One region of the Rhizobium sp. 'Codium 1' genome, then DNA from elsewhere that is predicted to be linked to it. Evidence: predicted binding sites of a transcription regulator. Region 1 holds the regulator's gene; the other holds the start of a gene.
The links. The regulator LexA, encoded in region 1, represses DNA repair genes until DNA is damaged. The targets are predictions, from matches to a motif close to TGTTCNNNNTGTGTTCNG.
Positions count from the first base shown of each region.

Region 2: a site for LexA is predicted at 5,021-5,038, ahead of dnaE (DNA polymerase III subunit alpha). Genes of this name have one in related genera too.

Region 1 is NZ_JAJGPW010000004.1:24,203-39,733, reverse strand. Features, by position in the region: gene LJE98_RS11810 (pyruvate dehydrogenase complex dihydrolipoamide acetyltransferase) at 3-1,340, opposite strand; gene LJE98_RS11805 (pyruvate dehydrogenase complex E1 component subunit beta) at 1,356-2,762, opposite strand; gene pdhA (pyruvate dehydrogenase (acetyl-transferring) E1 component subunit alpha) at 2,778-3,824, opposite strand; gene LJE98_RS11795 (FtsB family cell division protein) at 3,973-4,290, opposite strand; gene eno (phosphopyruvate hydratase) at 4,431-5,705, opposite strand; gene kdsA (3-deoxy-8-phosphooctulonate synthase) at 5,918-6,766, opposite strand; gene LJE98_RS11780 (VOC family protein) at 6,763-7,656, opposite strand; gene LJE98_RS11775 (DUF1003 domain-containing protein) at 7,676-8,224, opposite strand; gene lexA (transcriptional repressor LexA) at 8,432-9,148, shown strand; gene LJE98_RS11765 (ComEC/Rec2 family competence protein) at 9,142-11,352, opposite strand; gene gltA (citrate synthase) at 11,893-13,182, shown strand; gene LJE98_RS11755 (peptidylprolyl isomerase) at 13,400-15,289, shown strand; gene trpD (anthranilate phosphoribosyltransferase) at 15,318-15,531, shown strand, end outside.
Region 2 is NZ_JAJGPW010000005.1:216,886-232,416, reverse strand. Features, by position in the region: gene LJE98_RS14665 (sulfatase-like hydrolase/transferase) at 1-1,122, opposite strand, end outside; gene dnaE (DNA polymerase III subunit alpha) at 1,285-4,785, opposite strand; gene LJE98_RS14655 (ABC transporter ATP-binding protein) at 5,118-5,807, opposite strand; gene LJE98_RS14650 (lipoprotein-releasing ABC transporter permease subunit) at 5,822-7,129, opposite strand; gene proS (proline--tRNA ligase) at 7,194-8,516, opposite strand; gene LJE98_RS14640 (DUF1467 family protein) at 9,026-9,298, opposite strand; gene mce (methylmalonyl-CoA epimerase) at 9,452-9,856, opposite strand; gene LJE98_RS14630 (ribonuclease J) at 9,912-11,579, opposite strand; gene LJE98_RS14625 (biotin--[acetyl-CoA-carboxylase] ligase) at 11,598-12,365, opposite strand; gene nuoN (NADH-quinone oxidoreductase subunit NuoN) at 12,362-13,807, opposite strand; gene LJE98_RS14615 (NADH-quinone oxidoreductase subunit M) at 13,826-15,337, opposite strand; gene nuoL (NADH-quinone oxidoreductase subunit L) at 15,337-15,531, opposite strand, start outside.

The sequences.
Region 1 (15,531 bases):
GATCAGACCAGCATGCCCATCGGATTTTCGATGTAGCGCTTGAAAGCACCGAGCAGTTCGGCACCGAGCGCACCATCGACGCAACGATGGTCGGTCGAGAGCGTCACGGTCATGACCGTCGCGACCTTCATCTCGCCCTTCTTGACCACAACCCGATCTTCGCCGGCGCCGACCGCGAGGATCGTCGCATGCGGCGGGTTGACCACGGCCGAGAAGCTCTTCACGCCCATCATGCCCATGTTGGACACGGCGGTCGTGCCGCCCTGATACTCTTCGGGCTTCAGCTTGCGGTCCTTGGCACGCTTGCCGAGGTCCTTCATCTCGTTGGAGATGGTGGACAGGCTCTTTTCCTCGGCCTTGCGAATGATCGGAGTGATCAGGCCGCCGGGGATGGAGACAGCCACGCCGACATCGGCATGCTTGTGCTTGACCATGTTGGTGTCGGTCCAGGAGACATTGGCATCCGGCACGTCGCGGAGTGCGAGCGCCAGCGCCTTGATCACCATGTCGTTGACCGAGAGCTTGTAGGCCGGCTTGCCGTCCTTTTCGGGGGCAGCCGCATTGAGCTGGGCACGAAGCGCCATCAGGGCATCCAGTTCGCAATCCACGGAGACGTAGAAATGCGGGATGGTCTGCTTGGATTCCTGCAGGCGCTTGGCGATCGTCTTGCGCATGCCGTCATGCGGCACGAGCTCGTAGGAGCCTTCGGCGAAGTTCTTGAGAACGGCCTCTTCCGACGCGCCCTTGGCAAGCACCGGTGCAGCAGTTGCACCTGCACCTGCGGCGGAAGCCGGGGCAGCCTTTGCACCGCCGGTGCTGACGGCCTTTTCAACGTCGCTCTTGACCACACGGCCCTTCGGACCGGAACCAGAGACAGCCTTGAGATCGAGACCGGCCTCCCTGGCGAGACGACGCGCGAGCGGCGAGGCGAAGACGCGCTCACCGGATGACACCGCCGGAGCAGCCGACGCGGCTGCAGGCGCCGGAGTTGCGGTTTCTGCAGACACCGGTGCGGCTTCTGCCTTCGGCGCCGGAGCAGCTTCGGCCTTCGGCGCGGACGAACCGCCACCAGCGGCCGCAGCGGCGGCAACATCCTCGCCTTCTTCGGCGAGAATGGCGATCAGTGCATTGACCTTGACGGCTTCGGTGCCGGCGGGAACCACGATCTTCGCGACGACGCCCTCATCGACGGCCTCCACTTCCATGGTGGCCTTGTCAGTCTCGATCTCGGCGATCACGTCGCCGGACTTGACCTTGTCGCCTTCCTTGACCAGCCATTTGGCCAGATTGCCCTCTTCCATCGTCGGAGACAGGGCCGGCATGGTGATGTTGATCGGCATGGACCTACCCTCCCCTTATTTGTAGCAGACGGTCTTCACCGCCTGGACCACTTCGCCGACATTCGGCAGAGCGAGCTTTTCGAGGTTCGCCGCGTAAGGCATCGGAACGTCCTTGCCAGCGATCGTCAGGATCGGCGCATCGAGATAATCGAAGGCCTGCTGCATGACGCGGGTGGCGATTTCGGTGCCGACCGACGACTGCGGATAACCTTCCTCGACGGTGACGAGACGGCCGGTCTTCTTGACCGATTCGATGATCGTCGGGAGGTCCATCGGACGGATCGTGCGCAGGTCAATCAGTTCGACGTCGATGCCTTCCTTCTCCAGCTCGGCGATCGCCTTGATGGCGTAGGTCATGCCGATGCTCCAGGAGACGATGGTGACGTCCTTGCCGGTCTTGTGGATGCGCGCCTTGCCGATCGGCAGGACAAAGTCATCGAGCTTCGGCACTTCGAAGGACTGACCGTAGAGGATCTCGTTTTCCAGGAAGACAACCGGATTCGGATCGCGGATCGCGGCCTTCAGCAGGCCCTTTGCGTCGGCGGCCGAATAGGGCATGACGACCTTGAGGCCCGGAATCTGGCTATACCAGGCGGCATAATCCTGGCTGTGTTGTGCGCCGACGCGGGCGGCAGCCCCGTTCGGGCCACGGAAGACGATCGGCGCGCCCATCTGGCCGCCGGACATGTAGAGCGTCTTGGCAGCCGAGTTGATGATCTGGTCGATCGCCTGCATGGCGAAGTTGAAGGTCATGAACTCGATGATCGGCTTGAGGCCCGCCATGGCAGCACCAACGCCGACGCCGGCAAAACCGTGCTCGGTGATCGGCGTGTCGACGACGCGCTTCGCACCAAACTCGGCCAGAAGGCCCTGCGTGATCTTGTAGGCGCCCTGATATTCGGCGACTTCCTCACCCATGACGAAGACATCCGGGTTGGCGCGCATTTCTTCCGCCATGGCTTCGCGCAGGGCTTCGCGGACCGTCATGGTGACCATTTCGGTCCCGGCCGGGATATCCGGATCGGAGGCGACATCGATCTTCGGGGCCGCGGGGACCTTGTTATCTGCAGTGGAATCCGGCTCGGCAGCCGCTTCGCGCGCCTTTCCGCCTGCCGCTTCTGAAGCGGCCGCCGGTGTATCGGCTTCCTTCTTCGGTGCGACGGCTGCATCGGCGCTTTCGCCGTCCTGCAGCAGAACGGCAATCGCGGTATTGACCTTGACGTTTTCAGTGCCGGCAGCGATCAGGATCTTGCCGAGCACGCCTTCGTCGACGGCCTCGACTTCCATCGTCGCCTTGTCGGTTTCGATTTCAGCGATCACATCGCCGGACTTCACGGTATCACCTTCCTGCTTGACCCACTTGGAGAGTGTGCCCTCCTCCATGGTCGGAGACAGGGCGGGCATGAGGATTTCGATCGGCATGGGTTCCCTCCCCGATTACAGCAGGATGTCGGTGTAGAGCTCGGATGCATCCGGCTCCGGATTGGCCTGGGCGAAATCGGCCGAGTCGGCCACGATGTCGCGGACGTCCTTGTCGATCGCCTTCAACTCGTCCTCGCTCGCCCAGCCCTTTTCGAGCAGACGTGCGCGGACCTGCTCGATCGGATCCTGCTCGGAGCGCATCTTCTGCACTTCTTCCTTGGTCCGATACTTCGCCGGGTCAGACATCGAGTGGCCACGATAGCGATATGTCTGCATTTCGAGGATGATCGGGCCCTTGCCGGAACGGCAATGCTCGACCGCCAGATCCGCGGCAGCCTTGACCGCACGCACATCCATGCCGTCCACCTGGATGCCTGGAATGTTGAAGGACACACCGCGCTGGGAGAAATCCGTCTGGGCAGAAGCGCGCGAGACAGAGGTACCCATGGCGTATCGGTTGTTCTCGATGATGTAGATTACCGGCAGGTTCCACAGACGAGCCATGTTGAAGCTCTCGTAGACCTGGCCCTGGTTGGCGGCGCCGTCGCCGAAATAGGCGAGCGAGACATTGTCGTTGCCACGATACTTGTTGGCGAAGGCGAGACCCGTGCCAAGCGAGACCTGGGCGCCGACGATACCGTGGCCGCCATAAAAATTCTTCTCCTTGGAGAACATGTGCATCGAGCCGCCCTTGCCTTTCGACAGGCCGCCGCGACGGCCGGTCAACTCGGCCATGACGCCACGCGCGCTCATACCGCAAGCCAGCATGTGGCCGTGGTCACGATAACCGGTGATGACCTGATCGCCGTCCTTAAGCGCCATCTGCATGCCGACAACGACAGCTTCCTGGCCGATATACAGGTGACAGAAACCACCGATGAAGCCCATGCCGTAAAGCTGCCCGGCCTTTTCTTCAAAACGACGAATGAGCAGCATTTCGCGATAGGCCAGGATCTCCTGAGCCTTGTCGAACTCGACAATCGCTCCTTGCGTGAACTCTTTCTTGGCAGGCTTGGTCGAAGGCTTCCGACCGGTCGCAGTCGCAGGCTTGCGAGGCGCCATGCATCCCTCCCATGGGTTATTATGGTGCAAAGTTGACGACAGAATAGGGAAGAAAGCCGACGGCGGCAATGCCATAAATGCATGGCTCTCATTCGCCGCAAGCAACTGTAAAAAATGAAAGAATTCGAATTAACCCGATTTGAGTTAATCAGAAATAGGTGTTGAAGATCACGATTTCATCCGGGCGCGACATATTGAGCTGATAGCGCGCCTTTTCGTCAATGATGTCCTCGTCCAGCGAGCCGTCACTCAAGAGGCTCACTTCCTTCTCCAAGACCATGCGCTGCGCAACAAGCCTTTCCAGCTCGGAGGCGCGCTCCAGCCGGATGCGCTCGAACTGCTGTCCCGCCCTCAAGCCATAGTCGCCATGGATCGAATGGTAACCGAAATAGGACAGGAAAGCGATTGTGACAGCGGGAAGAATAAGGCGGCCGTATTTCTTTTTCTTGTGATGCCTGGTCCACATGCCGACAATTGCCCTGAAACGCGAAACTGGCACTCAGATTAGCGGGCATGTCTTAACCGATGGTTGACCCTGTCGCAGCGCAAAAGAAAAAGCCCGCGCCGGGATGACCGGCACGGGCTTCGAAGGGAGATCGGGCAGGATCAGCCGCGCAGGATCGAGGCGCCTGCGTAGACGGCCTGCGGGCCAAGCTCTTCCTCGATGCGGATCAGCTGGTTGTACTTCGCGGTGCGGTCGGAACGTGCGAGCGAGCCGGTCTTGATCTGACCGCAGTTGGTGGCAACTGCGAGATCGGCAATCGTCGAATCCTCGGTTTCGCCCGAACGGTGCGACATCACGGCCGTGTAGGCGGCGCGGTGTGCGGTCGAGACGGCGTCGAGGGTTTCCGAGAGCGAGCCGATCTGGTTGACCTTGACCAGGATGGAATTGGCGACACCCATCTTGATGCCGTCACGCAGACGCGCGGAGTTGGTGACGAAAAGATCGTCGCCGACGAGCTGGACCTTCTTGCCGATCTTGTCGGTCAGCGACTTCCAGCCATCCCAGTCGTCTTCGGCCATGCCGTCCTCGATCGAGAAGATCGGGTACTTGGCAGCGAGTTCGGCAAGATAGTCCGCCATGGCTTCCGGTTCGAGCGTGCGGCCTTCGCCTTCAAGCACATACTTGCCGTCCTTGAAGAACTCGGTCGAGGCGCAATCGAGCGCGATATGCATGTCCTCGCCCGGACGGTAACCAGCCTTTTCGATCGACTTCATGATGAAGTCGAGGGCAGCGGGTGCGGATGCCAGGCCCGGCGCAAAGCCACCTTCGTCGCCGACATTGGTGTTGTGGCCATCGGCTGCGAGCTGCTTCTTCAGCGTGTGGAAGACTTCCGAACCCATGCGCACGGCGTCACGGATGGTGTCGGCGCCAACCGGCACGATCATGAATTCCTGGAAGTCGATCGGGTTGTCGGCATGGGCGCCGCCGTTGATGATGTTCATCATCGGAACCGGCAGGACATGGGCGTTCGGGCCGCCGATATAACGATAGAGGGGCAGACCGGAGGATTGGGCTGCGGCCTTGGCGACAGCCAGCGATACGCCAAGAATGGCGTTTGCGCCGAGGCGGGCCTTGTTCGGCGTGCCGTCGAGTTCGATCATCAGATTGTCGATCTGGATCTGGTTTTCGGCCTCGTGACCGCCGATTGCATCATAGATCTCGCCATTGACGGCTTCGACCGCCTTCTCGACGCCCTTGCCGAGGTAACGAGAGCCACCGTCACGCAATTCGACGGCTTCATGCGCGCCGGTCGAGGCACCCGAGGGAACGGCCGCACGGCCCATGCTGCCGTCTTCGAGATAGACGTCGACTTCGACGGTCGGATTGCCGCGGCTGTCGAGGATTTCGCGGCCGATGATGTCGGTAATGGCGGTCATGTTCGCTCCCTGGTGACGGAAATTGGACAAGGCTCGGCGGCCGATCACCGGGCGCGGAGCCCCCGGACCTGCCTTTGAGTCATCCTCTCTTATCCGATGATCGGGAAAATACAATGACGGATAGGAGCCGGAACGGACGAAATCTAATCGATTTAAACCGCAAGGACCCGCGGCGCTTCCCGTTCAACTGCTGAAAGCGCCGCGAGAGTCCGTCAGGATGCCTTGGCCAGGTCGTCGAAGGCGATGAGTTTTTCCAGGAGCCGGCGCATGTCGGTGATCTTCACCATATTCGGACCATCCGACGGGGCATTGTCCGGGTCCTGGTGAGTCTCGATAAAGAGACCTCCGACGCCGACAGCGACGGCTGCGCGAGCCAGCGTCTCGACGAATTCACGCTGGCCACCGGAGGAACCACCCTGCCCGCCCGGCTGCTGCACCGAATGGGTGGCATCGAAAACGACAGGCGCGCCCATGGCCGCCATGATCGGCAGCGAGCGCATGTCGGAGACGAGCGTATTGTAGCCGAAGGACGCGCCGCGTTCGCAAAGCAGCACGTTCGGATTGCCGGAACCGGTGATCTTGTTCAGCACGTTCTTCATGTCCCAAGGGGCGAGGAACTGTCCCTTCTTCACATTGATCGCGCGGCCGGTCTTGGCGGCGGCAACAAGCAGGTCCGTCTGCCGGCAGAGGAAGGCGGGGATCTGCAGGACATCCACAGTCGGCGCGACGGCCGCGCACTGCTCTTCCGTGTGGATGTCGGTGAGGACGGGCACACCGAATTCCTTCTTGATGTCGGCAAAGACTTCCATCGCCGTTTCCAGGCCGATGCCGCGCTCGGCAGACAGCGAGGTGCGGTTCGCCTTGTCGTAAGAGGATTTGTAGACGAGCCCGAGCCCGAGTTCGCGGCACAACTCGACGAGTTGCCCCGCGATCATGAAGGCATGGTCACGGCTTTCCATCTGGCAGGGACCGGCGATCAAGGCGAAGCGGGTTTTTTGTGAGAAGACAGCCTTGCCGGCGCCTTCGCCGACCACGACTTCCGAATTGGGAGAAATGCTCATTTCAACTCCTCGAAGGCAAAGGTGACGCCCTGGCCCTTTTCCGGCGCGACAACCAGCCGCGCTCCCGTTTTGTGGTAGCCGACGCCATTAGCAGCGAGGCAGGCTTCTGTCACGCCGAGATCGGCGACGGCGACCACCACGGCCGCGCCCAGGAGACCGCGTTCCAGCTGCCTGGAACCCAGACCGTAATGGGCCGAACATCCTTCGGAGGTCAGGACGTCAACCGAGGCATTGGATGCCTCGATCGCCATGCCGAAGGAATGCGCCGTGACGTCGCGCTGATCGAGCACCATTTCCAGCAGATACTGGAAATCACTCGGATTTTCCTCGACCAGGACGATTCGCCGAAGACCGGCGGCACCATTGGCGTGCACGATCAAGTCACCGCGATCCGCCGGTATCGGATTCACCCGTTCACAGGCGAAGGCGAAGAAATCAGGCGAACGCAGGTCGGCCGCAAAGGCGAGCCGGAAAGCCCCCTCCGCCGATCGCCCATCAGGGAATCGGAACTGCCGGGAAAATTCGAGAACGGGCCCGCCGCTCTGTCCCTCATCGCGATACCGCCTATCATCTGCAGTTGCATCGTCCGTCTTCACGACGATCGCCGAGAGGCCTTCGCCACGGCGAAAGCGGAAGGCGAGATCGCGTGCGACAAACACATTGCCGATGCGTGCAGCCTCAAGGCAGTCTTCTCGGCTGCCGACGGCCAGGGGCTCCAGATAGGTATCATCTGCAAAAAAGACGCAGGCGTTCTCGGTCCCAAACGGATGGCGGGCATCGGCCGCAACCGTGAAGCCGAGGCGGCTCATCCGATCGCGGGAGGTTTCGAGATCCACGACCGGGAGGACGAGATGATCGATGGCGCGGGGGGACGTGATGGGATTGGACATATTTCTCTCGAGTTTTGCGTCAGATTTGGGAATTGCGCGGCTGGATTGAAAGGGTTTCGAGCGTCTGGCGCAATGCGTCGATTTGCTGCCGCGCTTCGCGCAATTCCTTCAGTACCTGTTCGTCGATCTTGTGATGAAGGGCCAGAACCTCGATCTCTGCCTTGAGGTTGATCTCATAATCCTTTGCCGCCATGAACCGATCGCGCTCGGCCTGACGGTTCTGGCTCATCATGATGATCGGGGCCTGGATCGCGGCCAGCATGGACAGGAGAAGGTTGAGGAAGATGAACGGATAAGGGTCGAGGGAGCGCGTCGCGAGAACCACGGTGTTGAGAACCACCCAGGCCACGAAAAGCACCATGAAGGCGATGATGAAGCCCCAGGAGCCACCCACCCTCGCAATGCCGTCTGCCAATCGTTGCCCGACGGTCGCATGGGCTAGGAAATCCTCGCCGGCATTGGTCGAAACCGTGCGGCGCTCCCGAGCCCGCTTCAGCACCTTCTTTTCCGCAGAAGAGAGATCGGATTGCGTCTTCCCCAAAACGAGTTTTTCAATGTCCTTGAGCATTCGTCTTATTCCCCGAGAAAGGTCCGCTGGCCTTTGAGAGTATCCGCTCTTTGCATTGCAGCGGTACAAAATCGGACTGTTTCATGACCTGCACATCAGGCCATCGCATTTTCTCACCGGCTCTTCACGAAAATTTATCCCCTTGCGGAACACAAATGGAACAGATAGTGTCTGTTCTGTATTTGTTTCACCTCAGGGGCACCGCATATGCTGACGCGCAAGCAACAGGAACTGCTTCTCTTCATCCACGAGCGGATGAAAGAATCGGGCGTCCCGCCTTCCTTCGACGAGATGAAGGACGCGCTGGATCTCGCATCGAAATCCGGCATCCATCGACTGATCACGGCGCTCGAGGAACGCGGCTTCATCCGCCGGTTGCCGAATCGAGCTCGCGCCCTTGAGGTTATCAAACTGCCGGAAGCCTATTCTCCGAGCATGCAGCCCCGTCGCGGTTTTGCCCCGAGCGTGATCGAAGGCAGTCTTGGCAAGGCACCGCCAGCGCCAGCACTCACCAAACAGCCGGTTGAAGACAGGAGTTCTTCTATCTCGGTTCCCGTCATGGGCCGTATTGCGGCTGGCGTACCGATCTCTGCAATCCAGAACAATACGCATGACATTACCGTGCCGGCCGAGATGATCGGCTCCGGTGATCACTACGCCCTCGAGGTGAAGGGCGATTCGATGATCGAAGCCGGGATTCTCGACGGTGATACCGTCATCATCCGCAATGCGTCCAATGCCAATCCCGGGGACATCATCGTGGCGCTCGTCGACGACGAGGAAGCAACATTGAAGCGGTTCCGCCGGCGTGGCGCGTCGATCGCGCTGGAGGCCGCCAATCCGGCCTATGAAACGCGAATCTTCCCGCCGGATCGGGTCAAGATCCAGGGCAAGCTGGTCGGCCTCATCCGCCGCTATCACTGAGCGTCAGCTGTCGGTGACAGTGGTTGCGCCGTCATCCGGCTTTCTGATGCTTGGGGGATGGTGTGTTCGTCTGCCGCTGATGCCGTGCGCCAGTCGTAGAGGCGGTGTTGCGTCCACGGTCTCGGCTTCCCCTCGAAAGATGTTCTGATCACCAGGTGCTGCGGCGCGTCTGCAAGGCCGGAAATTTCGACAGCGCCGGTGGCCCTGAGGCTGCTTTGTGACAGAAGCGCCGCGCCCGAGCGGCAGGCGGTCAATCGCGTGCGAGCCGCCAGAACGACGACATCGGCAAGGTCGCAGCCAACCCCGACCAGGTCGGGACGGTCGAGGGTCATCAGCAGTTTCCCCGTGTCCATCCGGGCGACGCAGACCTGCTTGATGCAGGTGAAGCGGTCCATCCTGGCAGATTTGGTCAACTGATCGAGAAGCGTTGCAGCAGCCGATCGCTGCGCTGCGCTCCAGGTCTCTCCGGTTCGCCAGTCAGGTGGCGCTGGCAATTCGCCAATCGTAAGCATTAGGGGCGGCATCGTCGTCTCGACATCCAGCACCGGTCGCCATTGGTCGAAGATGAAGGCCGGCGGCCGAGTTCGATTGGTGGCGAGGGTCCGTGCGGCGCCGTCACCGCTCCAGAGCGCCACCAGTCGCGCATCCTCGCTGATCATCAGTTCACCGGGCTCCTGTCTCGGCCCGAGCCATGTCGCAACGAGCGTCACCGCGATCAGGACGGTTCCTGCATGTCTGAGACTGCTGCGAAACAGCGTCAGCAGGAGCATGCCGGTGATCGTTCCGAGCATGAACCAGCCGGGAAGGCGCGGAAAGACGTAACCTCCACCCCAGCTGGAAACCATGTAGGCGACATGCAGAACCAGTTCGAGCCCCTGCCCCATGATCCAGAAGAAGGGCGCGTCAAGACCGAAGGGCATGAGCAGCATGGCAATGAAGCCTGCCGGCATGACCACCAGCGAAATCAGCGGCATGGCGGCGAGGTTGGCTTCAAGTCCATGGGTCGACAGGCGGTGAAAATGGGTGATGGCAAAGATCGCAGTGGCCAGTCCGCCGATCAGGGATGTCGCCAGAGTACCGCCGATGAGTTTTCCGCCGCCCGCAGCAACGCGCAGGCCGAGTGACCGTATCGGCGGCAGGATGGCGCGTGGCCGGGAGCGCCAGCCGGCATAGCCGGCGATCAGGCCGGCAGTGGCCGCAAAGGACATCTGGAAACTCGGCCCCATCACAGCCGAAGGCTGTACGACAAGAATGGCTGTTGCAGCCAGGGCCAGGTTGCGCAGGCTGACGGCCGGACGGTCGAAGAGAACTGCAGCCAGCATGATGGCGGTCATCAGATAGGCACGCAGCGCGGAGACCTGATAGCCGGAAATGAGCACATAGCCGGTCGTGGCAATCAACGCGCCCGCAGCCGCGATCTTCTTGATCGGATGTCGCTCGGCCAGCGCCGGCACGAGGCTGAGCAGACCGCGCAGGCCGACGAAAAATATGCCGGCGGCGAGGGCCATGTTGAGACCCGAGATTGCGGTGATATGGGCAAGGCCCGAAACCCGAAGCGCCTCGGTCGCAGCGGTCGACATGGAGCGACGCTCTCCCGTGATGATCGAGGCGGCAAAGGCGCCAGGATCGCCTGGAATGACTGAGCGGATGCGATTCGAGATCCGGTCCCGCAGGGAGAACAATGCCGCATCGAAGCGCGCGACCAACCCGGCTCCATTATCCTCTTCGGCCAGCTTCGCCTGAGGCGGACCGAGAAAGAAACCGACAGCGCCGATCCCAGAGAAATAGCTTTGAAAGGCAAAGTCGTTCAGACCGGGCAAGGCGGGACCCGACGGTGGCGAGAGCCGCGCCCGCCCGCTCAGCCAGTCGCCGATCGCAGCCGGTGCATGTTTGCTGCGTGCCAGCAGAGTGACCCTTTCAGGCGGCCGCCGCACGGTAGGCTCCACCGTCCCCGTCAGCCTCAGCGTATAGCGCCACTCGCCGGCCGCGCCTTGCTCCCTGCGCTCGACGATACCGGTCACGGTGGTGACGAGCGGCTGGTCGATGATGACGGTCGAAACGCGCCTCGCCTCCCACTCCGCAAGCAGCATGCCCACGACAGCAAGGCAGACGCTCCAGAGAATCAGAGTTGACGCCGTGTCCCGCGTCGACCGCGACAGCGCAAACAGGAGAGCAAGCACAAGCGGAGCAAGGACCGGCGCCAAGGGTGGACTCGACCAAGAAAACCAGATTGCAGCGCCGGCGCCGAGGCACACCGGGACAAAGTGGAAGAAATGCCCGTAACTGATCTCCTGCGTGAGGCGCTCGCCAACATAGGCGCGGACGCGACGCGAAACGGCAGAAATCGAAACGTGGAAACCGGAGGCTGTCCGACGAGGCGCGGTGGACCAGGAAGGCGGATGAAGCACAGGGCGACGAGCCGGCAGCAGACCGGACCGAATGTCTGTTTCCCCCTGTTTTTCCGCCACTTCGACCATTGCGCTCGCTCGGCCGGATCCACACCATCCAAGGCCAAGATAAGGCAAAACGAAAAACAATCAAAGCTTGCAGAGCCTGGTGATTCTGCCGCCTATCCGAGCCACAAACGACAAGAACCGATCGGTTCGATTGTTGCCGATTTCGCGATGCACAATTTGCCCTTTGGATAGCTTGGCATTAACTTCGGTATCATATAGCTAACATCAACACGCTTAACCGATGGCGGCTTTTTCGAGACGCCTTCCCGCCAATACCGGAGGATCAGCATGACGGACAAAAGCGCTTCTTTGCAACTTGGGGACAAGACGGTCGACCTGAGCGTCAAGGCCGGCACGATCGGCCCTGACGTCATCGACATCGCCGCCCTTTACAAGCACACGGGCACGTTCACCTACGATCCGGGCTTCACGTCCACGGCATCCTGCGAATCCAAGATCACCTATATCGACGGCGACGAAGGCACGCTTCTGCATCGCGGTTATCCCATCGAGCAGCTTGCCGAAAAGGGCGACTTCCTGGAAGTCTGCTACCTGCTTCTCTACGGCGAACTGCCGACGGCAGCGCAGAAGAAGGACTTTGATTATCGCGTCACGCATCACACGATGGTGCACGAGCAGATGAGCAAGTTCTTCTCCGGCTATCGCCGCGACGCCCATCCGATGGCCGTCATGGTCGGCACGGTCGGTGCGCTGTCCGCCTTCTATCACGACTCGACCGACATCACCGATCCGCACCAGCGGATGGTCGCCTCGCTGCGCATGATCGCCAAGATGCCGACAATTGCGGCCATGGCCTACAAATATCACATCGGCCAGCCTTTCGTGTATCCGAAGAACGACCTCGATTATGCGTCGAACTTCCTGCGCATGTGCTTTGCCGTACCCTGCGAAGAATACCAGGCGAATCCGGTTCTGGCGCGTGCCATGGACCGCATCTTCATCCTGCATGCCGATCATGAGCAGAATGCCTCGACCTCGACCGTGCGTCTGGCAGGATCCTCGGGCGCCAATCCGTTCGCCTGCATCGCGGCCGGCATCGCCTGCCTCTGGGGCCCGGCCCATGGCGGCGCCAACGAGGCGGCCCTCAACATGCTGATGGAAATCGGTTCGGTCGACCGCATTCCCGAATACATCGCCAAGGCCAAAGACAAGAATGATCCGTTCCGGCTCATGGGCTTCGGCCACCGGGTCTACAAGAACTACGATCCGCGCGCCAAGATCATGCAGAAGACCATGTACGAGGTCCTCGAAGCCACCGGCCATGCCGACGATCCGCTGATGAAGGTCGCGCTCGAACTCGAGAAGATCGCGCTCAACGATCCCTATTTCATCGAGAAGAAGCTCTACCCGAACGTCGACTTCTACTCGGGCATCACGCTGCGTGCGCTCGGATTCCCGACGACCATGTTCACCGTTCTGTTTGCGCTCGCCCGCACCGTCGGCTGGATCGCGCAGTGGAACGAGATGATAGAAGATCCGCAGCAGCGCATCGGTCGCCCGCGCCAGCTCTATACCGGTGAGCCGCAGCGGGACTACAAGGCACTTTCAGAACGCTGAGGCGCCCGTTATCATCGCGATCAAAAAGGCCGGCTCTGTCCGGCCTTTTTTCGTTTCGGTTGGCTGATTGTCTGTCCGGCGGGCCCAAAGCGGTCAAACTCCGCGTGATGGCTGCGCATTTCGCACCCGGATGCCTTCATTTCCCGAGAGCTTTGTTCTAAGGAAGTCAACCTGCTTCGTCCCACACGAAGAATTACAATGAGGTTCATGCGTCCCGATGCTCGTCGTCTTGAGAAAAGCTTCCCAAACCCTGTTCGCCAAGATCCTGCTTGTCCTGCTCGTCGCCTCCTTCGGCGTCTGGGGCGTATCGGCATCGCTGTTCAGCAACACGTCCGATACCGTCGTCGCCGTCGGAGACCAGACGGTTTCGTCGAGCGACTTTGCCTTCGCCTATCAGCGGCAGGTGTCGGACATGAGCAGCCGGTTCGGCATGCAGCTCACCACCGAGCAGGCGCGAGCCTTCGGCATCGAGGCACAGGTGTTTTCGCAACTCGCAGCCGGCGCAGCCCTCGATCAGCTCGCCGTAGACATGAATCTCGGGCTTTCGCAGGATCGACTGGCGCAGCTGATCGCCGATGATCCGGCCTTCAAGAATGCAGCCGGCAGCTTCGACCGTGGCCTGTTCTCCTCTCGCCTGCGCAGTGCGGGCCTGCGTGAAGACGACTACATCCAGGAACGCTCCAAGGTCGCGATCCGCAGCCAGATCGTCGATGCAACTGCGGACGGCTTCGTCGCTCCCAAGGTGCTCATCGATGCGATCAAGTCCTATCGTTACGAGAACCGTGACATCAATTATCTGCTGCTGACCAATGCCAATATAGAGCCGGTCAAGGCACCCGACGACGCGACGCTCGCCGCCTGGTTCGACACGACAAAGTCGGGCTATCGGGCTCCGGAATATCGCAGCTTCAACTATGTGAAGCTCGAGCCTGCCGATATCGCGGACACGTCTGCGATCACCGACGAACAGATCCGCGAAGATTACGAACGCCGGAAGGCGACCTACGAAATCGCGGGCACGCGCACCATCGAGCAGCTGTCCTTCGAAAATCGTGAAGTTGCGGATGCCGCCCTTTCGGAACTGCAGAACGGCACCAGCTTCGACCAGCTGGTTAGCGATCAGGGCAAGACTGCGGGCGACGTGCTGCTGGGCGAATTCACCCGCGACCGCCTGCCCGATCCGGCCCTTGCGGAAGCGGCCTTCGCCGTCACGACCGAAGGTGGCACCACCCCCGTAGTCGACGGCGCACTCGGACCGGTCATCCTCCGCATCAGCAACATCAAGGATGGACGCACCCAGAGCCTTGACGAGGTGAAGGAAGAGATCCGCACTGCGCTTGCCGAAGCCGCTGCGATCGCCGATATCACCACCGTGCACGACCAGTTCGAAGACCTGCGCGCCGGCGGTTCGACGCTGAAGGAAGCCGCAGACCAGCTCAGGCTCAAGACTGCGACCATCACCGACATCGACCGCCGCGGCCTCGACAATCGCGAAACGGAAATTGCGGGCATTCCGGAGCGTGACAAGCTGCTGACGGAAGTCTTCCGCACCGACATCGGTATCGAAGCTCTTCCGGTCAATCTCGGCAACAATGGCTTCATCTGGTTCGATGTCACCGATATCAAGCCGGAACGTGACCGGGAACTTGCCGAAGTGCGCGAAAAGGCCGTGGCTGACTGGACGGCCGAACAGCAGCGCATTGCGCTCGGCGCCCTCGCCGAGAGCCTGCGCAAGCGGATCGCCGACGGCGGCAAGTTGGAGGATATCGCGTCTGAACTTGGCCTTGCTGTCGAAAGCAAGGCCGGCATTACCCGCCGCAGTGAAGATGCCGTTCTTGGGCCGGCAGCCGTCACAGCCGCCTTCTCGGGCCCGCAGGGCACGGTCGCGACAGCGTCTGGCGCCGATCCCTCGACGCAGATCCTGCTTTCGGTCACGGCGGTCCGCGATCAGCCGACCGGCGGCGTCCCGCTAAGCGAGGACCAGCAGATCGGCCAGCTGGCCAATGCTGCCGGAGACGACATTCTCGACCAGATGGTGAGCCAGCTGCAAGCCGAATACGGCGTGGTCTTCAATCAGGCGCTGGCCCAGCAGGCCATCGTTCGATAAACGCAGACCATCAAGGGGGAGCTGTTTCATGTCCGGGTTGAAACCCTTCATCGCCAAGATCGCTGCGCGCCAGCCACTGACGCGACAGGAAGCAAGCGACGCATTCGAAATCCTGATGTCGGGCGAAGCCAGCATGGCGCAGGTCGGCGGCTTCCTGATGGGCTTGCGCGTGCGCGGCGAGACCGTCGACGAAATCGCCGGCGCTGTCTCCATCATGCGGCAGAAGATGGTTCCGGTGGATG
Region 2 (15,531 bases), on a different contig from region 1:
GACATATCCCTCAGGGGCATGACCACCAATGGTGGTCATCGTCAGGCTGAATGGTCGCTCAGAGGCGCTTAGGGACTTCACCTGCTCATGCGCGATGGTGAACAGATCCTCGTCATGCAATCCCCAAGTATTCTTGCGACCGGGAAAGCGCTCCTGAAGCTCTTCATACCCAAGCAAGCGATTATAGCCATGAGCTTCCGCAAATCCGCGCGTTCCTGCAAAATCCAGCGACGCTCCCTTGAGGAAAACGTTGAAATAGCCATTGTTTGCCAGGATGTCCCCAAGGCAGTTGGCGTGGGGCAGGATTTCGTCCACGTTGTCATAGCCATTCGTGTGTATCACACCCAAGGAAAACAAAGGCACACCGCAGGTCGACGCGACATGCCCAGCCAGTGTCCAGCCGGTTGACCCCAACTGCATCATGCCCGTCGATCGCCAGCCATTCGCGGCGAGCCTCTTGAGGGGATCTGCAACGTCACCGAAGACATTTGCTTGCCAGAGAGTTCCCTCTGCACTTTCAACAAAGACGTGAATCAGATTCCTGCGCTCAGGCGGAGGCGTGACTGACGGCGGATGATAGTGGTCATTGAGGTCCACGACCGGCGGAACAGACGAAGCTAACGCCCGCCCCGCGGCAGTCCATAGCAGCGGATTGCAGACAAGCAGAAAGACCGGGAGGATACGATTGAAGATCCGCAGACCGCCGGATCTCATCGATAACCGCCACCAGCTAACGCACATCAAGGCGAAGGGAAGCAATGCCACCATGGCATCCCAAAGGACATCTCCAACAATCTCATTGGATCCAACGTCATAACGAAGATGAAATGCAATCGCGTCGATATCTACACTGCCGAAAAGGCGAATGAACATAAACCAGATCGCCATCAGCGATGCAGCGAGAACGGTCCAACGTATCTGGGGCTCTGATGGCACGGCACCAGGAGCAGTTTTCATCAGAGCGTAGACCGTGACCAAGGTCACGCAGAACACCACGGAATGGAGCGTCTCCGACAATCTTAAGGTTGCAGCCACCGTCATGGCGAGCGCCCAAGAAAATACAACTGCCCAGAAAATGCCGACAAAAATTGAAGCGCTACCTTTGCGCGAACTTTCAATCATCTTCTTCACAAACACCTCCGCATGGCTGCATTATGCAACTCATAGGGGGTATTTTATTTCGCTTCCCTTAGCGAACTTCGTAAAGTTGTCTCAATCGCCCACTGATATATGGAGCCGCCGCTCATACAGTCACACAACATCAGGCTGCAGGTGCGAGCCAAATCATACCAGTTCGACATCCAGGACGCCCGGGGTCGAGCGCATGGCAGCTGCGATCTCCGGCGAGATACGGAAACGTTCGGTGAGCTCGACCTCGATCTCGCGTTGTCCCTCATCCTTGATCACGATGAAGGACACGAGACCGTCACCCCGGGCATTGAGGCGGGCTGCCACCGCGCGCAACGGACCGGAGTCCCTGACATAGACGCGCATGGCCTTCTGCATGCGAATCGACTGTTCCTCCAGTGACTGGGCTGTCTGGACGCGCAGGCCGATGCCCTCGGGCCGCTCCTCGGCCTGGACGGTCAGCACCAGCGACTTTCCGGGTTCGAGGAGATCGCGGTACTGGTTGAGCCCTTCCGAGAAGAGTACGGCTTCATACTGTCCTGATGCATCCGAGAAGGTGATGATGCCCATCTTGTTGCCGGTGCGGGTCTTGCGCTCCTGACGCGAAATGACCGTGCCGGCGAGACGACCGGCCGAAGCACCCTGCTTCACCGCGACCGAGAAATCGGCAAAATTCTGGACGCGCAATTTGTCGAGCAGGTCCCGGTAAGCATCAAGCGGATGGGCCGAGAGATAGAAGCCGAGCACTTGGAATTCACGCATGAGCTTTTCGGACGAGAGCCAGGGCGTATAGGGTGCGAAGGCGATCCGTTCGGGACCGCTCGCACCACCCGAACCGAACATGTCGGACTGGCCGCTGACGGCATTTTCCTGGGCGCGCTGGGCGTAGCCCATGATCCGGTCGATGCTGCCGACCAGTTCGGCACGGTCGCGGCCGAAGCAGTCGAAGGCACCAGCGGCGATCAGGCTTTCGAAAACGCGGCGATTGATCTGCTTGGGATCGATCCGCAGGCAGAAATCCTCGATGCTATCGAAGGGCGTATCGCCCCTGACCTCGACAATGTGGTCGACGGCACCTTCGCCGACACCCTTGAGGGCGGCGAGCGCGTAGTAGATGCGGTTCGGGCCGGTCTGGAAGTGACGGAAGGAGGTCTGCACCGAGGGCGGCACGACCTCGATGCCGAGGCGGCCGGCATCCTGGCGGAAATCGACCAGCTTTTCGGTGTTCGACATATCGAGCGTCATCGATGCGGCGAGGAACTCGACCGGATAATGCGCCTTCATATAGGCCGTCTGGTAGGAGACGATGGCGTAGGCTGCGGCGTGCGACTTGTTGAAGCCGTAGTTCGCAAACTTTGCCAGCAGTTCGAAGATGTTGTTGGCCTGCGGCTTGGAGACGCCATTCTTCATTGCGCCATCGACGAAACGGGCGGACTGCTGGTCCATCTCCGCCTTGATCTTCTTGCCCATGGCGCGACGCAGAAGGTCGGCTTCGCCGAGCGAATAACCCGACAGGACCTGCGCGATCTGCATGACCTGTTCCTGATAGACGATGACGCCCTGGGTTTCCTTCAGCAGATAGTCGATCTTCGGATGGATCGAGGCGACTTCCTCCTCGCCATGCTTGCGGGCATTGTAGACCGGGATATTCTCCATCGGGCCCGGCCGATAGAGCGCCACGAGCGCGATAATGTCCTCGATACAGTCGGGGCGCATGCCGATCAGGGCCTTGCGCATGCCGGCACTTTCCACCTGGAAGACGCCAACCGTTTCGCCGCGCGAGAGCATGTCATAGGTCTTGACGTCATCGAGCGGAATGGCCGCGAGATCGACCTTGTGGCCGCGCTGTTCCTGAACGAAATCGACCGCCGTCTTCAAAACCGTGAGCGTCTTCAGGCCGAGGAAGTCGAACTTCACCAGGCCCGCCTGCTCGACCCATTTCATGTTGAACTGGGTGACCGGCATGTCGGAGCGGGGATCGCGATACATCGGCACCAGCTTCGACAACGGGCGGTCCCCGATGACGATACCGGCGGCATGGGTCGAGGCGTGGCGATAGAGGCCTTCGATCTTCTGGGCGATTTCGAGCAGACGGGCGACGACAGGCTCTTCGGCGGCCGCCTCCTGCAGCTTGGGTTCCTCCTCGATCGCCTTGGAGAGTGGCGTCGGGTTGGCCGGATTGTTCGGCACCAGCTTGCAGATCTTGTCGACCTGGCCATAGGACATTTCGAGCACCCGACCGACGTCGCGCAGGGCCGCACGAGCCTGCAGCGATCCGAAGGTGATGATCTGCCCCACCTGTTCGCGGCCGTATTTCTTCTGCACGTAGCGAATGACCTCTTCGCGGCGCTCCTGGCAGAAGTCGATGTCGAAGTCGGGCATCGAGACGCGTTCCGGATTGAGAAAGCGTTCGAAGAGGAGCGAGAAACGCAAGGGGTCGACATCGGTGATGGTCAGCGCGTAGGCGACCAGCGAGCCTGCACCGGAACCACGGCCCGGGCCAACGGGGATGTCATGCTGCTTTGCCCATTTGATGAAGTCGGCAACGATAAGGAAGTAGCCGGGGAATTTCATCCGCTCGATGACGGAGAGCTCGAATTCGAGCCGGTCTCGATATTCCTGCTCTTCATAGCCAGGCGCCATGCCGAGGGCGGCGAGACGATGATCGAGCCCCTCCTCCGCCTGCCGACGCAGTTCCAGCGCTTCCTCGCGCTCGGCCTCTTCCGGATCGTCGCTGCCGCCGGTAAAGCGCGGCAGGATGGGCTTGCGGGTATCGAGCACGAAGGAGCAGCGGCGCGCGATCTCCACCGAGTTTTCGAGCGCCTCCGGCAGATCGGCGAAAAGCTTCATCATGTCCGCCCGGCTCTTCAGATAGTGGTCCGGGGTCAGGCGGAAGCGGTCGTCGTTGGAGACAATGGCGTTGTGTGCCACAGCCATCAAAGCGTCATGCGCGTCGTAGTCGTCGCGCGCCGGAAAGAAGGCCTCATTCGTCGCAACCAGCGGAATGTCATGCTCATAGGCGAGCTGGACCATGCGGCGCTCGTGGGTGCGATCATATTCGCCATGCCGCTGCAGCTCGACATAGAGGCGATCGCCGAAGAGGCGCTTCAGGGACAGGAGGCGGCTTTCGCCTTGCGCCTTGTGGCCATCCTTGAGCATACGGTCCACCGGCCCGCCGCCTGCGCCCGTCAGCACGATCAGGCCTTCGGTGCCGGTCTCCTCGAACCAGGAGAGTTTGACATGGGTCGGCTGACCGGCATCGCCGCCGAGATAGGCACGGCTGACCAGGTCAACGAGCCGCTCGTAACCGTCGGCATCCGATGCCAGGACGACAACGGCCGGCAGATCCGGCATGTGGCCGTTACCGCCGCGCTTCTCGCCGGTGGAATCTTCCATATCGATCGACAGCTGACAGCCGATGATCGGCTGGATGCCATCTCCGAGCGCCTTTTGCGAAAATTCGAGCGCGACGAAAAGATTGTTGGTGTCGGTCACCGCGATTGCCGGCTGGTCGTCGGCGACGGCCTTGCCCAGGATCTTCTTCAGCGGCAGCGCGCCTTCGAGAAGCGAATAGGCCGAATGCACCCGCAAGTGCACGAAACCCGGGCCATTGCCCGCTTCACCGGACGCTTCCGTTCCGAGGCTGTCCTCGCCCATACCGCTTCATCCCTGACAATCTGAATCGGACGGGATTTTCGGCTTTTGCGGTTGCGAAGTCCAGAACGAAGTCGGGCGGCAAGGCTTTCCTCACCAGCTTTGCCGCCCGAAGAATGTCAGAGGGCCATCATCAGCAAGGTCATGCTGGATACAAACACAGCCATCGAGGCAAATGCAGCAACGTCACGAAGAATTTCGGTCATTTCTGTCTCCTTGTCCCTTTATGTTTGTATTTTGTTCTACTCTTGTTCCCATGTCAACCCAAAATGACCGCACGCCCCGGCGGAACAAATCCACCGGGGTTCAACAAGGTTCAGACGTGAAGGGAGAGGTCAGACCTCGAGTGGGACGACCTTGCCGTCAACCAGCGTCACACAGCGGTCCATACGCCGGGCGATGTCATGATTGTGGGTCGCAATCATCGCCGAGAGGCCCGACTGGCGAACCAATGCCTCGAGGGCAGAGAAGACATAGCTTGCAGTCTCGGGGTCGAGATTGCCTGTCGGCTCATCGGCAAGCAGAACAAGCGGTGCATTGGCGACGGCACGGGCGATCGCCACGCGCTGCTGTTCACCGCCGGAGAGTTCGGCCGGGCGATGGTCAGCGCGATGGCCGACGCGCATGTAGTCGAGCAGTTGCTTGGCGCGCTCTGCCGCTTCCGGCTTGGCAAGACCGGCAATCAGCTGGGGCATCATCACGTTTTCAAGGGCGGAAAATTCCGGCAGAAGGTGATGGAACTGGTAGACGAAGCCGACCGACTTGCGGCGGATCGCGGTGCGTTCCTCGTCGCCGAGCTCCTGGCAGGCGACGCCGCCCACGGTCACCTCGCCGCCATCTGGATGTTCCAGCAGGCCGGCAACATGCAGCAGCGTCGACTTGCCCGTGCCCGAAGGCGCGACCAGTGCGACAGTCTCGCCGGTGCGCAGGGTGAAGTCAGCGCCTTTCAGAATCGAGAGTACAGTCTCGCCCTGACCATAGTGGCGGTCGATGCCGGCAAGCGAGAGAACCACGTCTTTTGCCATGGGTTTCGGCATCCTCATTCGTAACGCAGGGCCTGGACGGGATCCAGACGCGAGGCCCGCCAGGCCGGGAAGATTGTCGCCATGAAAGACAGGCTGAGCGCCATGACGACCACTGAGATCGTCTCGCTCATGTTCATGTCGGCCGGCAACTGGCTCAGGAAATACAGTTCCGGATCAAACAGCACCGTGCCGGAGACCCAGGAGAAGAACTGGCGAATGCTCTCGATGTTGAGACAGACGATGACACCGAGGGCGACGCCGGCCATCGTCCCGACGGTGCCGATCGCGGCCCCCGTCATGAAGAAGATCCGCATGATGGCGCCTGATGTCGCGCCCATGGTGCGCAGGATGGCGATATCGCTCGCCTTGTCCTTCACCAGCATGATCAGGCCGGAAATGATGTTGAGGGCGGCCACGAGAACGATCAGCGTCAGGATCATGAACATGACGTTGCGCTCGACCTGAAGGGCCGAGAAGAAGGTCTGGTTGCGCTGGCGCCAGTCGGTCAGAAAGATCTGGCGGCCGGCAGCCTCCTCGATCAGCGGGCGCAGTTCGTCCACGGCATCGGGGTCAGCGATGAAGAGTTCGATGGACTGAACGATGCCTTCGACGTTGAAATAGAGCTGCGATTCCTCGAGCGGCATGTAGATGATCGAGGCGTCATATTCCGACATGCCGATCTCAAAGATGCCCGAGACGGGATAGGATTTGACGCGCGGATTGACGCCGAGCGGCGTTACGTCACCTTCCGGGGAAACCAGCGTGATCGTATCGCCCGCGGCCAGACCCAACTGGGCCGCCATGCGCGAGCCGATCAGCACGCCCTGCCCCGTGGCGAAACCGACCATATCGCCGGATCGGATATTGGACGAGACGACCGAGAGCTTGGTGAGGTCATCCGGGCGGATACCGCGTACCAGCGCACCGGTGCCGGCGCCTTCGCGGCCCGAGGCCAGCGTCTGGCCCTCGACCAGCGGCAGCGCCATGGTAACGCCGGGCACGGCGGCAAAGCGTTCTGCAAGACCGGCATAGTCGCTCAGCGGCTGGTCGACCGCCTGGACGATCATGTGGCCGTTGATGCCGAGAATGCGTGAGACAAGTTCGGTGCGGAAACCGTTCATCACCGCCATGACGATGATCAGCGTTGCAACGCCGAGCATGATGCCGATGAAGGAGAAGCCGGCGATCACGGAAATGAAAGCTTCCTTGCGCCGGGCGCGCAGGTAGCGCCACGCCACCATGCGCTCGAAGCCGGAAAAGGCCTTGGCGGATGCCGCCTTGCCGGGTGCTGCCGTTTCGTTGCCAGCGGCCGTGGTCGCCATGGTCTCTCCTTGCATCGGGATCGCGATCTCGGTCACCCACCTCGTGTCGGCTGAGGCTGATGCCTCAGGCCGTCAGCTTGTTGATCGCCGCCTCAATGGTCAGGGTCTCGCGAGCGCCGGTCTTGCGATCCTTGAGCTCGACCTCGCCAGCTGCGACAGCCCGTGGGCCCGCGATCACCTGAACCGGAACGCCGATCAGATCGGCGGTCGCGAATTTCGTGCCGGCGCGATCGTCGGTATCGTCATAGAGCACATCCTTGCCGGCGTTCTGCAAAGCGGCATAGAGACGTTCGCAGGTCGAATCGCAGGCCTCGTCGCCGGCCTTCATGTTGATGACAACGGCATCAAAGGGCGCGACCGAGGCCGGCCAGATGATTCCGTTCTCGTCATGCGAGGCCTCGATGATGGCGGGAACAAGGCGCGTCGGGCCGATGCCGTATGAGCCCATGTGGACAAGGTGTTCCTTGCCGTCGGGACCTTGAACCTTGGCGCCCATCGGTTCGGAGTATTTGGTCCCGAAATAGAAGATGTGGCCAACCTCGATGCCGCGGGCTGACAGGCGATCGGCGTCTGCAATCGTGTCGAAGGCTGCCTCGTCATGCATTTCCGAGGTCGCGGCATAGACAGAGGTCCACTTGTCGAAGATCGACTGCAGGCCGTCCACGTCGTCAAAATCGGTGTCGACCGAGGGAATGTCGAAATCCACGAAGCTCTTGTGGCAGAAGACCTCAGACTCGCCGGTATCGGCCAGGATGATGAATTCATGGCTGTGGTTTCCGCCGATCGGGCCGGTATCGGCACGCATCGGGATGGCGCGCAAGCCGAGACGATCGAAAGTGCGCAGATATGCCACGAACATCTTGTTGTAGGAATGGATGGCATCGGCCTGGGTCAGGTCGAAGGAATAGGCATCCTTCATCAGGAATTCGCGCGAGCGCATCGTGCCGAACCGCGGGCGGATCTCGTCGCGGAACTTGAGCTGGATGTGGTAGAGGTTGAGCGGCAGGCTCTTGTAGGACTTCACCGACGAACGGAAGATGTCGGTGATCATCTCCTCATTGGTCGGGCCGTAAAGCATCGGGCGATCCTGACGGTCGCGGATGCGCAGCATTTCCTTGCCATAGTCCTCGTAGCGCCCGCTTTCCTGCCAGAGCTCGGCCGACTGCAAGGTCGGCATGGAGAGCTCGATGGCGCCGGCGCGGTTCTGCTCCTCGCGGATGATGGCGTTCACCTTGTCGAGCACGCGCTTGCCAAGCGGCAGCCAGGAATAGATACCCTGACTCTGCTGGCGGATCATGCCCGTCCGCAACATCAGGCGGTGGGAAACGATCTCGGCTTCCTTGGGGTTTTCCTTCAGGATCGGCAAGAAGTAGCGCGACAGACGCATAACGAATTCCAGATGGTTGTCGATGCCGCCAAAACAGGCGGAATCAGCGATTGAAACGGGTTGTCAGGAAGCGTTCATAGCCGGTTGGGCATGAGAAGAAAACCCGCAAGCGCCGCTCGATCTCCTCACCCACAGGGGGATGCCACAAGGGATTGGCGACGGGCACAGGCGCGTTGCATCCGGCCCGAGAAATACTGCAAATCCGGTCATTGCATGACCCTCATACGACAAAATCGCCATCAAGCATTTTTTTCGACGAGTGTTACAATTCTGCAAGATTCAGGGGTGACAACGATCACTGTTTGGGCTAGGTTCAGCCCATAAAAGAGGCAGGGAGTTCAAATCTTTGCCACACTCGCGGTCAAGTCTTGGGAGGATCAGATCTAGGCGCGCCAGTTCGCAGCCCCTTAAATGGTGAAGGATCACGCGATTATTTGGAACAAGGTCTTTGGACCTTGTTTTTTTTTGCCTTCATGCCGGGATGCCCGTATCGGGCGCGAGTGCCGAGCTTACGGATCGACGCCCGGCATGATCACCGGCAGATCCTTGAAACCAATATCGAAATAGGTGCCTGCGACGTACCAGGCCCCGTAGATCAGCCCTGATATCAGCGTGGTCAACAGGAAGATCCGTGCCGCACGAAAGCGGGTGGGTGCACTTGCTACCGTTCCCGGCACGACATTCCGGTCCTCGTCCTGTGTGCGCAGGCCGATCGGCAGGACGGTGAACAGGACCAGCCACCAGATTACAAAATAAACTGCCAGTCCCGACAGGATCGCCATGATGTCTCGCTCCAGACCAGATCCGACAGAGGCATGCATGCCCTTGCCGTTCGTCCCCCTATAATCGCGGAAGCCGGCCGGTTCAAAGGCAAAAGCGTCGCAGGCAGTGATTCCCGTCGATCAACAAGACGTCACCAGGTTAAAATTGCTGCTTCAGACCTGCTCGAGCTCGATCAGGGTGCCGAAGAAATCTTTCGGATGCAGAAAGAGCACCGGCTTGCCATGAGCACCGATCTTGGGCTCGCCGCTGCCGAGAACGCGGGCGCCGGTGGCCGAAAGCTGGTCCCGCGCGGCTAGGATGTCTGCGACCTCGTAACAGATATGATGCATGCCGCCGGAGGGGTTCTTGTCCAGGAACGCCGCAATCGGCGAGGCTTCACCGAGCGGCTCCAGGAGTTCGACCTTGGTATTTTCAAGTTCGACGAAGACCACGGTCACACCGTGTTCGGGCAGGGCTTGCGCCTGGGAAACCTTGGCGCCCAGCGTGTCGCGATAGCCAGCGGTTGCGAGAGCGAGATCGGGAACGGCAATGGCGATGTGGTTGACGCGGCCGAGCATTGTTTCCTCCTGACGTTGCGGGCAAAGATTAGGTCATCCCTGCCCGCGTCGTCCCTCAGACTTTGGTCAGGAACACCGTGACGATCGGCTTTTTGCCCCAAACTTCGTTGGCAGTCGAGCGCACTGACCGGCGGATGGCTTCCCGGACAGTTTCCAGATCCTTGCGGCGGCTGCGCGGAATGCTTTCGACGGCACCGAGGACGGCGTCATAAAGCGTATCCTCCATCAACTCGCCTTCGTGATCGACCTCCGGCAGACCGAAAGCCACGACATCAGGATCACCGAGGAAGTCGAAACGGCTGTCGAGAAGCACGCTGATGGCGACATGGCCGACATAGGACAGCTTCTTGCGGTCGGCAATGCCCATCTCATCGATATCGCCGACGAGCTTTCCATCCTTGTAGACGCGGCCGAAGGGCGCCTGGTCGATGACCTCAGCCGGACCCGGCGCGATGCGCAGCATGTCGCCATTGCGGACACGCGGCACCGTTGGAATGCCGGCCTGCAATCCCAGCTCCTTCTGAGCGACCAGATGTGCCGCCTCGCCATGTACGGGGACCAGCATCTGTGGACGGGTCCACTCGTACATCTGCAGAAGTTCGTTGCGACGCGGGTGACCCGAGACGTGAACGAGGGATTCACTGTCGGTGATAATGTGCACACCCTGTTCGATCAGGCCATTCTTGATCTCAAGGATGGCCTTTTCATTGCCCGGGATGGCGCGCGAGGAGAAGACGACCGTGTCGCCTGCGGTCAATGCCACATTGCGCATCTCGTCTCGCGAAAGCTTGGCGAGTGCCGCACGTGCCTCGCCCTGGCTGCCGGTCAGAATGACGACAACCTTGTTGCGCGGGATGAAACCGTATTCGTCCTCGGCAATGAACGGACGAATGCCCTCCATGATGCCGATGTCCTGGGCAACATTCGTCACTCGCTTCAACGAGCTCCCGAGCAGCAGGACTTCGCGGCCAGCCGCTTCGGCGGCCTGGGCGATCGACCGGATACGGCCGACGTTGGAGGAGAATGTGGTAATCGCGACGCGGCCTTCCGCAGCCTCGATGATCTTCTGCAGGCCTGCTGATACTTCTTCTTCTGAAGGCGACACGCCGTCCCGCACGGCATTGGTGCTGTCGCACAGGAGCGCCAGCACACCCTCGTCTCCCACGGCGCGGAAGCGGGCTTCATCGGTCAGAGGTCCAAGCGACGGATTGTGATCGATCTTCCAGTCGCCGGTATGCACCACATTGCCGAGCGGGGTCCGGATGACCAGCGACATGGGTTCGGGGATCGAGTGGTTGACGCCGATCGCCTCGATTTCGAACGGACCGACATTGATCCGGTCGCCCTGCTTGAAAGGCGTGATCGGGATCTGGGCGCGCGAACCTTCATAGTCGCGCTTTGCTTCCAGCATGCCGGCGGTGAAACGCGAGGCGTAGACCGGCACATTGAGGCCGGGCCAAAGGTCGTTCAGGGCGCCGTAGTGGTCCTCATGGGCGTGCGTGATGATGATGCCCTTGAGGTTTTTCCTCTGCTTCTTGATGAAGCGGATATCAGGCAACACCAGATCGACGCCGGGAAGGTCCGGACCGGCGAAGGTCACACCGCAGTCGACCATGATCCACTGACGATTGGACGGCGGGCCATAGCCGTACAATGCGAGGTTCATGCCGATTTCACCCACGCCGCCCAGCGGCAGGAAAACCAGTTCGTCGTTCTTGGCCATTCTTCTTTCCGATCCAGTCTACCCGAAAAACACATCTCCGGCCGCAACCGACATCATTCCGTCGGCGCCCCGGTCGAGCAACAAAATTCCCTTATCATCGATTCCGGAAAAGATACCGGAAATCGAGCGATCCGGTAGGTTCACCGTGATTTTCTCACCGATGCCGCAGGCGACACGGCGCCACCGGCGCATGATTTCTGCAATACCCCTGCCCTCGTCCCAGACGCCGAGCACCTCGGTCATCTCTGCAAAGAGATGCGCAAAAAATTCCGGCGGAGAAATCGACACGCCCTGGTCCGCGAGCGAGGTCACCGGGTAGAGCGTCAAATCGGGCCGGTGCGCAATATTGATGCCGATGCCGATCGCGAGTGCCATGCGACCATCAGCGACACGCTCTGCTTCCAGCAGGATCCCAGAGGTCTTCTTGCGGCCGATCAGCACGTCGTTCGGCCACTTGATTTCGACTGGTTCACCATCAGGCGGCATGACCGATTGAACTGCCGCATGGACCGCGAGTGCCACGGCGAGCGGCAGGGAACCAAGCTGCTCGGTTGGCGCCGGATCGATCAGCAGCAATGTGGAGTAAAGGTTTCCGCGTTCCGACACCCACGGGCGGCCGCGACGGCCGCGTCCACCGGTCTGGAGCTCGGCCGTCAACCACAGAAAACCGGAATCGCCCGCGCGAGCGCGGGCGAATGCTTCCGTATTGGTGGACGAGACTTCGTCGAGGGCTTCGTGCCGGAAATCATCGAGCGATATCCGGCGCGGTATTCCAAGGCTGGTCAATTAAACAACGTCTTTGCAGCTGCCTCCGCGGCCGTACCGAGCGGGCCGCCGAAGAGGACGTAACCGACCACGAAGAGCCCGGAGGCACCGAAGACAAGGCGCAACTCGACCGAGGTGCGGGCGAATTCACCCTTGGCTTCGTCGAACCACATGACCTTGATGATGCGCAGGTAGTAGTAGGCACCGATAACCGAGGCGAGAACACCGATGATGGCGAGTGCGTAGAGCTTGGCTTCGATGGCGGCCACGAAGACGAAGTACTTGGCGAAGAAGCCTGCAAGCGGCGGGATGCCCGCCAGCGAGAACATCAACGCGGTCAGCACGAAGGCCATGAAGGGCCGCGTCGTCGACAGGCCGGCGAGATCGTCGATGCTCTCGACATTGCCGCCTTCCTTCTGGCGCATGGCCATGATGCAGGCGAAGGTGCCGAGCGTCATTACCAGGTAGATCATCATGTAGAGCAGGACGCCGGCGACGCCGGTGTCATTGCCGGCGGCCAGGCCAACCAGCGCATAGCCCATGTGACCGATGGAGGAATAGGCCATCAGTCGCTTGATGTTCTTCTGACCGATCGCGGCAACCGATCCCAGCACCATCGAACCGATGGCGATGAAGACGACGATCTGCTGCCATTCGGCGAAAATCGGCAGGAAGGCATCGATGACGATGCGGACGAAGATTGCCATGGCGCCGACCTTCGGGGCGGCGGCCAGGAAAGCGGTGACCGGGGTCGGAGCGCCTTCATAGACGTCAGGCGTCCACATGTGGAACGGCACGGCCGAGATCTTGAACGCCAGACCGGCGAGCACGAAGACGAGACCGAAGATCAGGCCGAGAGAAGGTTCGCCCTGCGACAGAACGGCAGAGATCTGTTCGAAGCCGATATTGCCGGTGAAGCCGTAAACCAGCGACATGCCGTAGAGCAGCATGCCCGAAGAGAGCGCGCCGAGCACGAAGTACTTGAGGCCGGCTTCCGTCGAGCGCAGGCTGTCGCGGTTGATCGCGGCCACGACATAGAGCGCGAGCGACTGCAGTTCGAGCGCCATGTAGAGCGTGATCAGGTTGTTGGCCGAGATCATCAGCATGACGCCGAGGGTCGCGAGCACGAGCAGGACCGGGAACTCGAACTTGTCGAGGTGGTCGAAACGGGCGTGACCGACAGCCATGATCATGGCGGTCACCGAACCGATGAGCGCGAGGATCTTCATGAACTTGGCATAGCCGTCGGCGATGTAGGCACCGTTGAAGGCCTGGCCTTCGGCGCCCGAGAAGACGAGCCAGGCGCCGGAGAAGATCAACAGCGCGATCGCCAGCCCCGTGACGACACTGTTCGACCGATCGCCCGAAAACACGCCGATCATGAGCAGCACCATGGCGCCCACGGCCAGGATCAGTTCCGGCGTGACCAGATGCAGGCTAGCAATGAGAGTTTCAACGGTCATGTCCAAAGGATCCTGTCGTCAGTTCGCAATCAGCGCCAGGGACTGGGCTGCTTGCAAGGCTGCGGAGTAGTTGTTCACCAGATTGTCAACGGAAGCTGCGGTCGCATCGAGGATGGGAGCCGGATAGACGCCGAAGAAGATGGTGAGTGCGATCAACGGGTAGAGCACCAGCTTTTCGCGGGCATTGAGATCGAGCATGCTCTTGAGGCTCTCCTTTTCGAGCGCACCGAAGACGACACGGCGATAGAGCCAGAGCGCATAGGCGGCCGAAAGGATAACGCCGGTGGCCGCAAAGAGCGCAACCCAGGTATTGACGCGGAAGACGCCGATCAGGGTCAGGAATTCACCGACGAAGCCAGACGTGCCCGGCAGGCCGACATTGGCCATGGTGAAGACCATGAAGGCGAGCGCATATTTCGGCATGTTGTTGACCAGACCGCCATAGGCCGCAATCTCGCGGGTATGAAGACGGTCATAGATCACGCCGACGCAGAGGAAGAGCGCGCCGGAGACGAAGCCGTGGCTGATCATCTGGAAGATCGCACCCTGCACGCCCTGCTGGTTGGCGGCGAAGATGCCCATGGTCACGTAACCCATGTGGGCAACGGACGAATAGGCGATCAGCTTCTTCATGTCCTCCTGCATCAGGGCAACCAGCGAGGTGTAGACGATGGCGATGACCGACAGCGTGAAGACGAAGGGCGCGAAGAAGTCCGATGCCAACGGGAACATCGGCAGCGAGAAGCGCAGGAAGCCGTAGCCGCCGAGCTTCAACAGGATACCCGCCAGGATGACCGAACCCGCCGTCGGCGCCTGAACGTGCGCATCCGGCAGCCAGGTGTGAACGGGCCACATCGGCATCTTCACTGCAAACGAGGCGAAGAAGGCAAGCCAGAGCCAGGTCTGCATCTGCGGCGGGAAATCATGCTGCAGCAGAGCTGCGATATCCGTCGTGCCGGCATCCCAGTACATCGCCATGATGGCCAGCAGCATCAGCACGGAGCCGAGCAGCGTGTAGAGGAAGAACTTGTAGGACGCATAGACGCGGTCCTTGCCGCCCCAGACGCCGATGATGATGAACATCGGGATCAGGCCGGCTTCGAAGAAGACGTAGAAGAGCACGATGTCCAGCGACACGAAGACGCCGATCATCAGGGTCTCGAGGACCAGGAAGGCGATCATGTATTCCTTCAGGCGCTTCTCAACCGATGTCCAGCTGGCGAGAACACAGAAGGGCATGAGAAGCGTCGTCAGGATGACGAAGAGCATGGAAATGCCGTCGACGCCCAGATGATAGGAGATCCCCGTACCGAGCCAGGCATGCTTCTCCACCATCTGGAAACCGACATTCGAATTGTCGAAGTTGATCCAGATGAAGAGCGACACGACGAAGGTGAAGACCGTCGTCAGCAGCGAGACGTTCAGGATGTTGCGGCGGCCGAGAGAGGTGTCACCACGGGTCAGCAGCAGCAGCGCCACGCCGACCAGAGGAAGGAAGGTGACCGTCGAGAGAATGGGCCAATCGGTCATCAGAGGGAGCTCCCGAGCATCATCCAGGTAACGAGGGCCGCAATGCCGATAAGCATCGCGAAGGCATAGTGGTAGAGATAGCCCGACTGCAGGCGGACGACCCTCTGGGTCAGGCCGCCGACGGCCGAAGCGATACCGTTCGGGCCATAGGCGTCGATGGTGGCGACGTCACCCTTCTTCCACAGGAAGCGGCC